Regions from separate parts of the Nodularia sp. LEGE 04288 genome, predicted to be linked through region 1. Evidence: predicted binding sites of a transcription regulator. Region 1 holds the regulator's gene; each other region holds the start of a gene.
The links. The regulator NtcA, encoded in region 1, controls nitrogen genes in cyanobacteria. The targets are predictions, from matches to a motif close to TNTGTANNNNNNNNTACANA.
Positions count from the first base shown of each region.

Region 2: rpe (ribulose-phosphate 3-epimerase) is a predicted target of NtcA. The motif match lies at 1,352-1,371, and genes of this name have one in related genera.
Region 3: AACX33_RS18880 (Glu/Leu/Phe/Val family dehydrogenase) is a predicted target of NtcA. The motif match lies at 1,008-1,027, and genes of this name have one in related genera.

Region 1 is NZ_CAWQOY010000031.1:841-3,117, reverse strand. Features, by position in the region: gene AACX33_RS02640 (DUF3084 domain-containing protein) at 1-991, opposite strand, end outside; gene ntcA (global nitrogen regulator NtcA) at 1,183-1,854, opposite strand; gene fabI (enoyl-ACP reductase FabI) at 2,230-2,277, shown strand, end outside.
Region 2 is NZ_CAWQOY010000104.1:28,565-30,841, reverse strand. Features, by position in the region: gene AACX33_RS10915 (PEP-CTERM sorting domain-containing protein) at 1-543, shown strand, start outside; gene rpe (ribulose-phosphate 3-epimerase) at 618-1,325, opposite strand; gene AACX33_RS10905 (S8 family serine peptidase) at 1,504-2,277, shown strand, end outside.
Region 3 is NZ_CAWQOY010000136.1:14,842-17,118, reverse strand. Features, by position in the region: gene AACX33_RS18880 (Glu/Leu/Phe/Val family dehydrogenase) at 1-923, opposite strand, end outside; gene AACX33_RS18875 (folate/biopterin family MFS transporter) at 1,071-2,277, opposite strand, start outside.

The DNA.
Region 1 (2,277 bases):
GTTGCTCTACTCTTTCCTGGGTAACGCGCAGCAGGGTTTTATTTGTGGGAATTTCTCCAGGTTCAGTTAATTGAATGTTGGCATTCTGGTTAGCGGCTTGCAAAAGTTGTATGACCGCTTGACGAGCTGCACTGGCTTGATTAACGCGAACCACGTTCGCCGCTAAAACTTGATTCCGAACCAGTGCCAGTTTACCTAGACGGAGGTCACGGTATGATTGATAATATTTTTCCAGCCTTGCGACTTCTTGTTCTAAATAATTCTGTTGTTTTTCCAATTCTTTGAGGCGAGATTCCCTGGTGGCAATTACTTGTTCTCGCGAAGCAATTTCTTGATTGCGTTGTTTAATCAATCCATCAAGTTGGGCAATTTTGCGATCGCGCTGGTTAATAGCTGTTTTCGCTTCGTCAATAGCTGTTTTAGCTTCCGCATACAATCGTTCCCTTTCTGCCCTCAGTTCTTCAATAGCCCCCTGCAATGTCTCTCTTTGATCATAAACGCTTTGCAGTTCAGTTAAGGCTTGTTGATACTGACTGACGACTTCACCTAGCTGTCCTTGAGTACGTTGAAGTTGAGTTTGTGTTGCCAGTTGTTTAGCATTGGCGGCTTGCAAGGATTTATTAATTACCTGTAAGTCTTGCTGTGCTTGAGTTTTTTCACTTCTTGCTGTGCTTAACTCAGACTCAACCTGACTTTTGGCAGTTTCCGCAATTTTGAGTTGTTCCCGCTGCTCTCTGAGGTCTCTTTGAATATCTTCTAGCTCAAACACCCCTTGGCGCAATCCTTCATCAGCAGCAAATAAGATGCCTAATGTTGATGCTGAAATTAATCCGCCAGTAAAGATAGTTACCAATACAGCGGTTTTTTTGGGGCGGAGGTTAAACAGTGAGAGGCGTGCTTTGCCAACTCGTGTGCCAATGCGATCGCCCACGGTGGCAATTACGCCCCCCAAAATTAAAATTGCTACGATCAGGATGTACCCGGTGGTCATCTTCAGCTACCGTTCACGTAGTGTGCCGGAGGCATAATGCTTCCAGATACAGCCTACTACTTTCATTGATTATCTTGTGGAGAGTGGAATATTGGCAATAGCTGAAACTACTCAAGATTTTAGATTTACCTCCAGCTATGGTGGTCATCTGCAAAAACACAACACGCGCCACTCCACCTCCCCAATTGCTTTTAAGTGAACTGCCTACTTAAGGTAACAGGTTTATGCACAGTAATCTTCTTTTTATGGATAGAAATCATCTCTTTCTCACGCAAATCTCCCAATAACCTGGTCACCGTTACCCTAGTAGAACCAATTGCTTCTGCGATCGCCTGATGAGATAGCTTCAGATCAATCGTAATCCCATCTGCACAAGGAACCCCAAAATCACGACAAAGAATTAACAAAAAACTCACCAATCTCGAACCCATATCACGGTGAGCCAAGGTTTCAATCATCATCTCTGTTTGTAAAATCCGCGAAGATAGGCCTCGCAGCATCAACATCGATAATTCGGGATTTTCCTTAAACGCTTGCTCCACCTGTTCAATTGGCGCAGACAGTAACTCTACAGACGTAAATGCCACCGCATGATAGAATCTATCTGACTTATTTCCTGTCAGTAATGACAACACACCAAAAACACTATTTTCCCGCAGCAGTGCTACCGTTATTTCCTCTCCTGCCTCGTACACCCTGGAAAGTTTCACAGCACCCTTCAAAAGAAAATAAACTCGTTCAGCAGGATCGCCGGGAAAAAATATTGTTTTATTGCGTTCAAACGTTTCTACAACTGGAGGAAATGCTCCGGTCGCCATCTGACGAAATACATTTGCTAGGGCTTTATCTTGTGTCACAATCATCTCCCTTCCCCTACCCAATGCCGGAAAAACAAAAACTGATTACCTAAGAATACACCTGAAAAATCAATAAAGCACCGTCAACCTTTCTGTGCATTCCTATACTCAAACGCATAACTTCATAGTTATTTGTTCATAATGATACATAATTTCTCATGTTTTTAGCGAGTAGTTGTTATAAGTACTGGCACAGTTGTGGTCATCAGGTTTTTTCGCAAAAAATTCACGATATCTTGAGAATATCTTCAGGATTGTCTGGAGAAACTTTTCAGAAAATAGTCTCCCTGATGATCATTTTCGCAAATTATGTGCAGAACCAAGACAAACTCGCCTCAGATTCTAGTATGCTCCTAATGATTGATCTTATTCACAATTTCTATGCTGAATCTGACTGGAAAAAACGCCTTAGTTACAGGGATTGCCAAC
Region 2 (2,277 bases), on a different contig from region 1:
ATAGATGCTAATTCAGGTGGAGTTACTGGTGGTGGCTGGAGTCTGTTTCAATCAGGTGATAGCTTTGGTCAACCCTGGACTTTAAACGCCACCCAGTCCATTGCTTCCTTGATGATTAATGCTATTCCTGGTAATGCCGTTTTTGATATTGGTACTTCTCCGAGTACACCAGGTTCAGCTGGAGGTCGATCTTTTAGTGTCCAATCGGGAACAGCCCCCACTTCATTCAACTACTCTCTTCCCATTGACATTTCCACAGGAGACTTATTTGGCGCTTTAAAATTAGATTGGTCTACAGGGTTTTTAGGTGAATTAAGATACCTAGCTGATACTGATAGCGGCACTGCTGACAACCCAGTTCAACTTCCAGAGCCAGTTCCACCTGTAGACCCAGTTCCACCTGTAGACCCAGTTCCACCTGTAGACCCAGTTCCACCTACATCTATTCCTGAAGGAAATTCCATCTTCGGTCTGTTAGCGGTTGGTGCTTTCGGTGCTGGTTCATTGCTGAAGCGTAAACAGGCACAACAGACTCAGTTTTAATCGCAAGTAAATAATTCTTAAAAAAAGTAGGCTAGCCAATGTCCAGCCTACCTTTTTGTTTATCCAAAACCGATTTAAACCTTGGCAAATTCTTGTGCAGGACGCTTACTGTTACGAATAGATGACACAGCTTCAGCGTAATCAGGAGCCTTAAATACAGCCGAACCAGCAACAATGGCATTAGCGCCAGCTTCCAAAACCTGCCAAGTATTATTAGCCTTGAGTCCCCCATCCACTTCAATCCAGGGGTCTAAACCACGCTCATCACACATTTGGCGCAATTGACGGATTTTGGGCAATACACCGGGGATAAAGCTTTGACCGCCAAAACCGGGGTTAACGCTCATAATTAGGATTAAATCGCACAATTCTAAAACGTGTTCAATTAGGACTAAAGGCGTACCAGGGTTAAGGACAACGCCAGCCTGCTTGCCTAATTCTTTGATTTGTCCCAATGTCCGGTGCAGGTGCGGCGAAGCATTATGCTCGCAATGTACAGAGATAATATCCGCACCCGCCTTGGCAAAATCTTCTACATACTTCTCTGGTTCCACAATCATCAAGTGGACATCCAGTGGCTTGGTTGTCACTGGGCGAATCGCCTCCACAACCAGAGGACCTATTGTAATGTTAGGTACGAAACGACCGTCCATGACATCAACATGAATCCAATCAGCTCCGGCGGCATCTACAGCCCGAATTTCGTCGCCCAGACGACTAAAATCCGCTGATAAGATAGATGGAGAGATCACAATGGGCTTTTGAGATGGTTTTTGGGTCATGGTTAGTGGGTTTTAAAGCGTTCTCGTCTGTAGGCATTGTAACAAAATATTGAGCCAATTCTAATAATTTTGATCCCACCCTGTTCCGACTGCCAAATAATTAATCCTCAACAGGGAAGCAAAAAAAATTATCTTGATAAACAATAATTAATAACAACTAATAACTAATTACTAAACAATGGGCAAAAAACTCAGCTGGATAGTTTGGGGATTGAGTGCTTCTTGTTTAACTGCGCCTGTACTTGCTTCAGCGCTGCAAACTTTTCTAGGCACTAATGGCATTGACGCTCTCAGATTACACCAACCTCCTTATAATTTACTTGGTCGCAAGATTGCCATTGGTCAGGTGGAAATTGGTCGTCCGGGAATGTTTGGCTGGGATAAGGCTGTATCTCAAAATCCGGCTATATCATTAGCAGCAGTGTTTTTACGCGATGGACCAGCTAAATCCAATACTGGTGTTGACTCCCACGCCTACAATGTTGCTGGTGTGATGGTTAGTCAAGATAAAGCTCTCCCAGGAGTAGCCCCAAAGGCGCGATTGTATTCGTCTGCGGTGGGTTCTACCAGAAACATGGGTCAGCCAGAAGAGTGCTTAACGGCACAACACATAGCCTTACAAAATGGTCGTGATGTCCGCGCGATTAACTTTAGCTTTGGTGAGCCGCTAAGTCGTGATCCGCGTCCGAATCCAGTTTTAGATGGTAATGCTTTACTAACTTTATGTCTGGACTGGTCTAGTCGCGTTCATGATGTTTTGTATGCGATCGCGGGTAACCAAGGCAAAGGAGGGATTCCCATTCCTACAGATAATTTTAACGGACTCAACGTTGCTTTTTCATCCCGCCGAGGAGATATTTTTAATAAAGTTGACGTTTCTAATCTAGCGGCTACGAAGAAAGGAGCTACGGCTCGGTTAGCTGGTAAGGAGTTTAATATTGATGGTCGTCCT
Region 3 (2,277 bases), on a different contig from region 1:
AAAGCTGCTGGAATCAAGACATCGCAATCTAAAGTGAGTAAATCTGCATTGCTAATGGGTGTTGTTTGCGGAAAACCTGCAATACTTTTACGATTTTCGGCAGCGTAGGCTTTTAATGCCGGAATATCAAGACCATCTGGGGAATAAATACCCCCTGAACCTGTGGAGACAGCTAAAATCGTCGCTCCCGCTTCGTGTAATAATTCAGCTGCTGCACCTCCGACATTACCGAAACCCTGAATCACTACTCGCACTTCTGAAAGGGATTTACCTTGTTCGGCTAATGCTTCACGGACAATAATCATGACACCTCTGCCAGTGGCCATTTCCCTTCCCAAGGAACCACCAATGGAAAGGGGCTTACCTGTAACCACTCCGGGGACAGCATGACCAACGTTTACAGAATAAGTATCCATCATCCAAGCCATCTCACGGGCGGAAGTACCCATATCTGGTGCGGGAATGTCTACAGAAGGGCCAATGTCTTTAATTAATTCGCTGATATAACGACGACTGATTCTTTCTAGTTCGCCGACACTGTAACTTTTAGGGTTGATGGCTATACCTCCCTTCGCACCGCCATAAGGTATGCCTAATAACGCACATTTCCAAGTCATCAGCATGGCTAAGGCGGAAACTTCTCGCAAGGTCACAGCCGGATGGTAACGAATTCCTCCCTTATAGGGGCCTAAAATATCAGAGTGCTGCACCCGATGTCCCGCAAGAACCTGGATTTCTCCATTATCTAGCTTTACGGGTACGGAAACTGTCACTACTTTGCGCGGATTGCTGAGTATTGCCAATACTCCTTGATCTAGCTTTAATTCTTTACCTGCTGCGTCTAAGTAACTACAAGCTTGATCAAACGGGCAAATATGTGCTGGAGTAGCAGCTTCCCAGGGCAACGGAGATGTCAATACCATAAAATCTTCTCCTAGTCGCGGTATCTTCGCGTACCGGATATATATCCGTCTATTTTATCCTAGACTAGGAAAATAATTAATGAATTTGTAGTTTTTGTTACATTTTTTTTAGTAAAGAGTGGTAACGCAAAAACTATCTGGATTAAATTATTGGGGTGTTTCTGATTCAATGGGTATCAAATTAGGTAAAAATGCTTCTTCTCCATTGGTGACCATAGCTGGTTGTAATGTCAGTAAATCGCTTTGTGGGTCGTTAGCAGGTAACCAACGAATGAAGGGTAGTGGTAATAGTGTGCTGAGGTTTGTGATAATTACTAATAGCCACAGTAATTCAAAGTTAGTTTCGGTGATACCCAGCCAATGCATGATGATGGCTCCAAATTCATAAGAAACCATTCCTGCTAAGTTGGAAACGGACATGAGTACAGCAAATAATGTGGCTTCTACTCCTGGGGGACATAATCTCGCTGCTAATACTAATACTGGCATATAGGCGATTTGTCCCATAACAGTGAGGATGAGGCTATCTCCTAAACTAAACCAGTGGTCGTCTATACCTAATGTTCGGTTGGTGTGAGTCACCAGCAGCAGCATTGTCATTCCCAAGACTGAGGAAAGCACTGTACTCCAAGCAAAAATGGTGCGGAATGACACACCTTTGAGGAAGCGTTGAAAAATCCAAATACCAATTAAGGAAGCACCACTTGTTACTAGTCTTACCCGTCCTAAAAATTCTGGTTGAAAATGTAGTTCGTTGGTGCTGAAGAAGAAAAAGGCAGAATCTGCTGTGGGGGTGGCTAACCAGACAAATACAAAGGCTGTGGGTAACCAAATGGCTTTTTGGGTGACTGCTTGGCGGAGTTGTTTGAGTTGATGTTTGGTGCTGAGAGGATTATTGCTGTGATTTTCTTGGGTATTTTTTCTAATTGGGGTTTCGGCGATTAACCAAGCTACTGCGGAAACGATGAGGGGAAATGAGGCGGTAATCCAAAATACTGTGCGGGTGGTGAAATGTTCTAGCAGCATTCCGCTAAAGTAAGCGGTGAGTAAACCCCCAAATGCGGAAGCACCCCAGCACAGAGATTGTAGTGAACCAGCAGATGCTTGAGATTCTACTCTGGCTCTTTCCACAACTAATGAGTCAACTATGACATCACTGACTGCGACCGAGAGTGAACCAAGGGCGATCGCTAATGTCGCTGCCCAGCTACTATGAACTATGGTGGCTAAACTTATCCAAGAAATTGCTCCTAATATCCCAGAGAGGATCAAATATGGTCGGCGACGGTAGCCAAATATAGGTAAGCCATCGGAAATAAAGCCAAACACCGGCTTGATAATCCAAGGTAAGGCG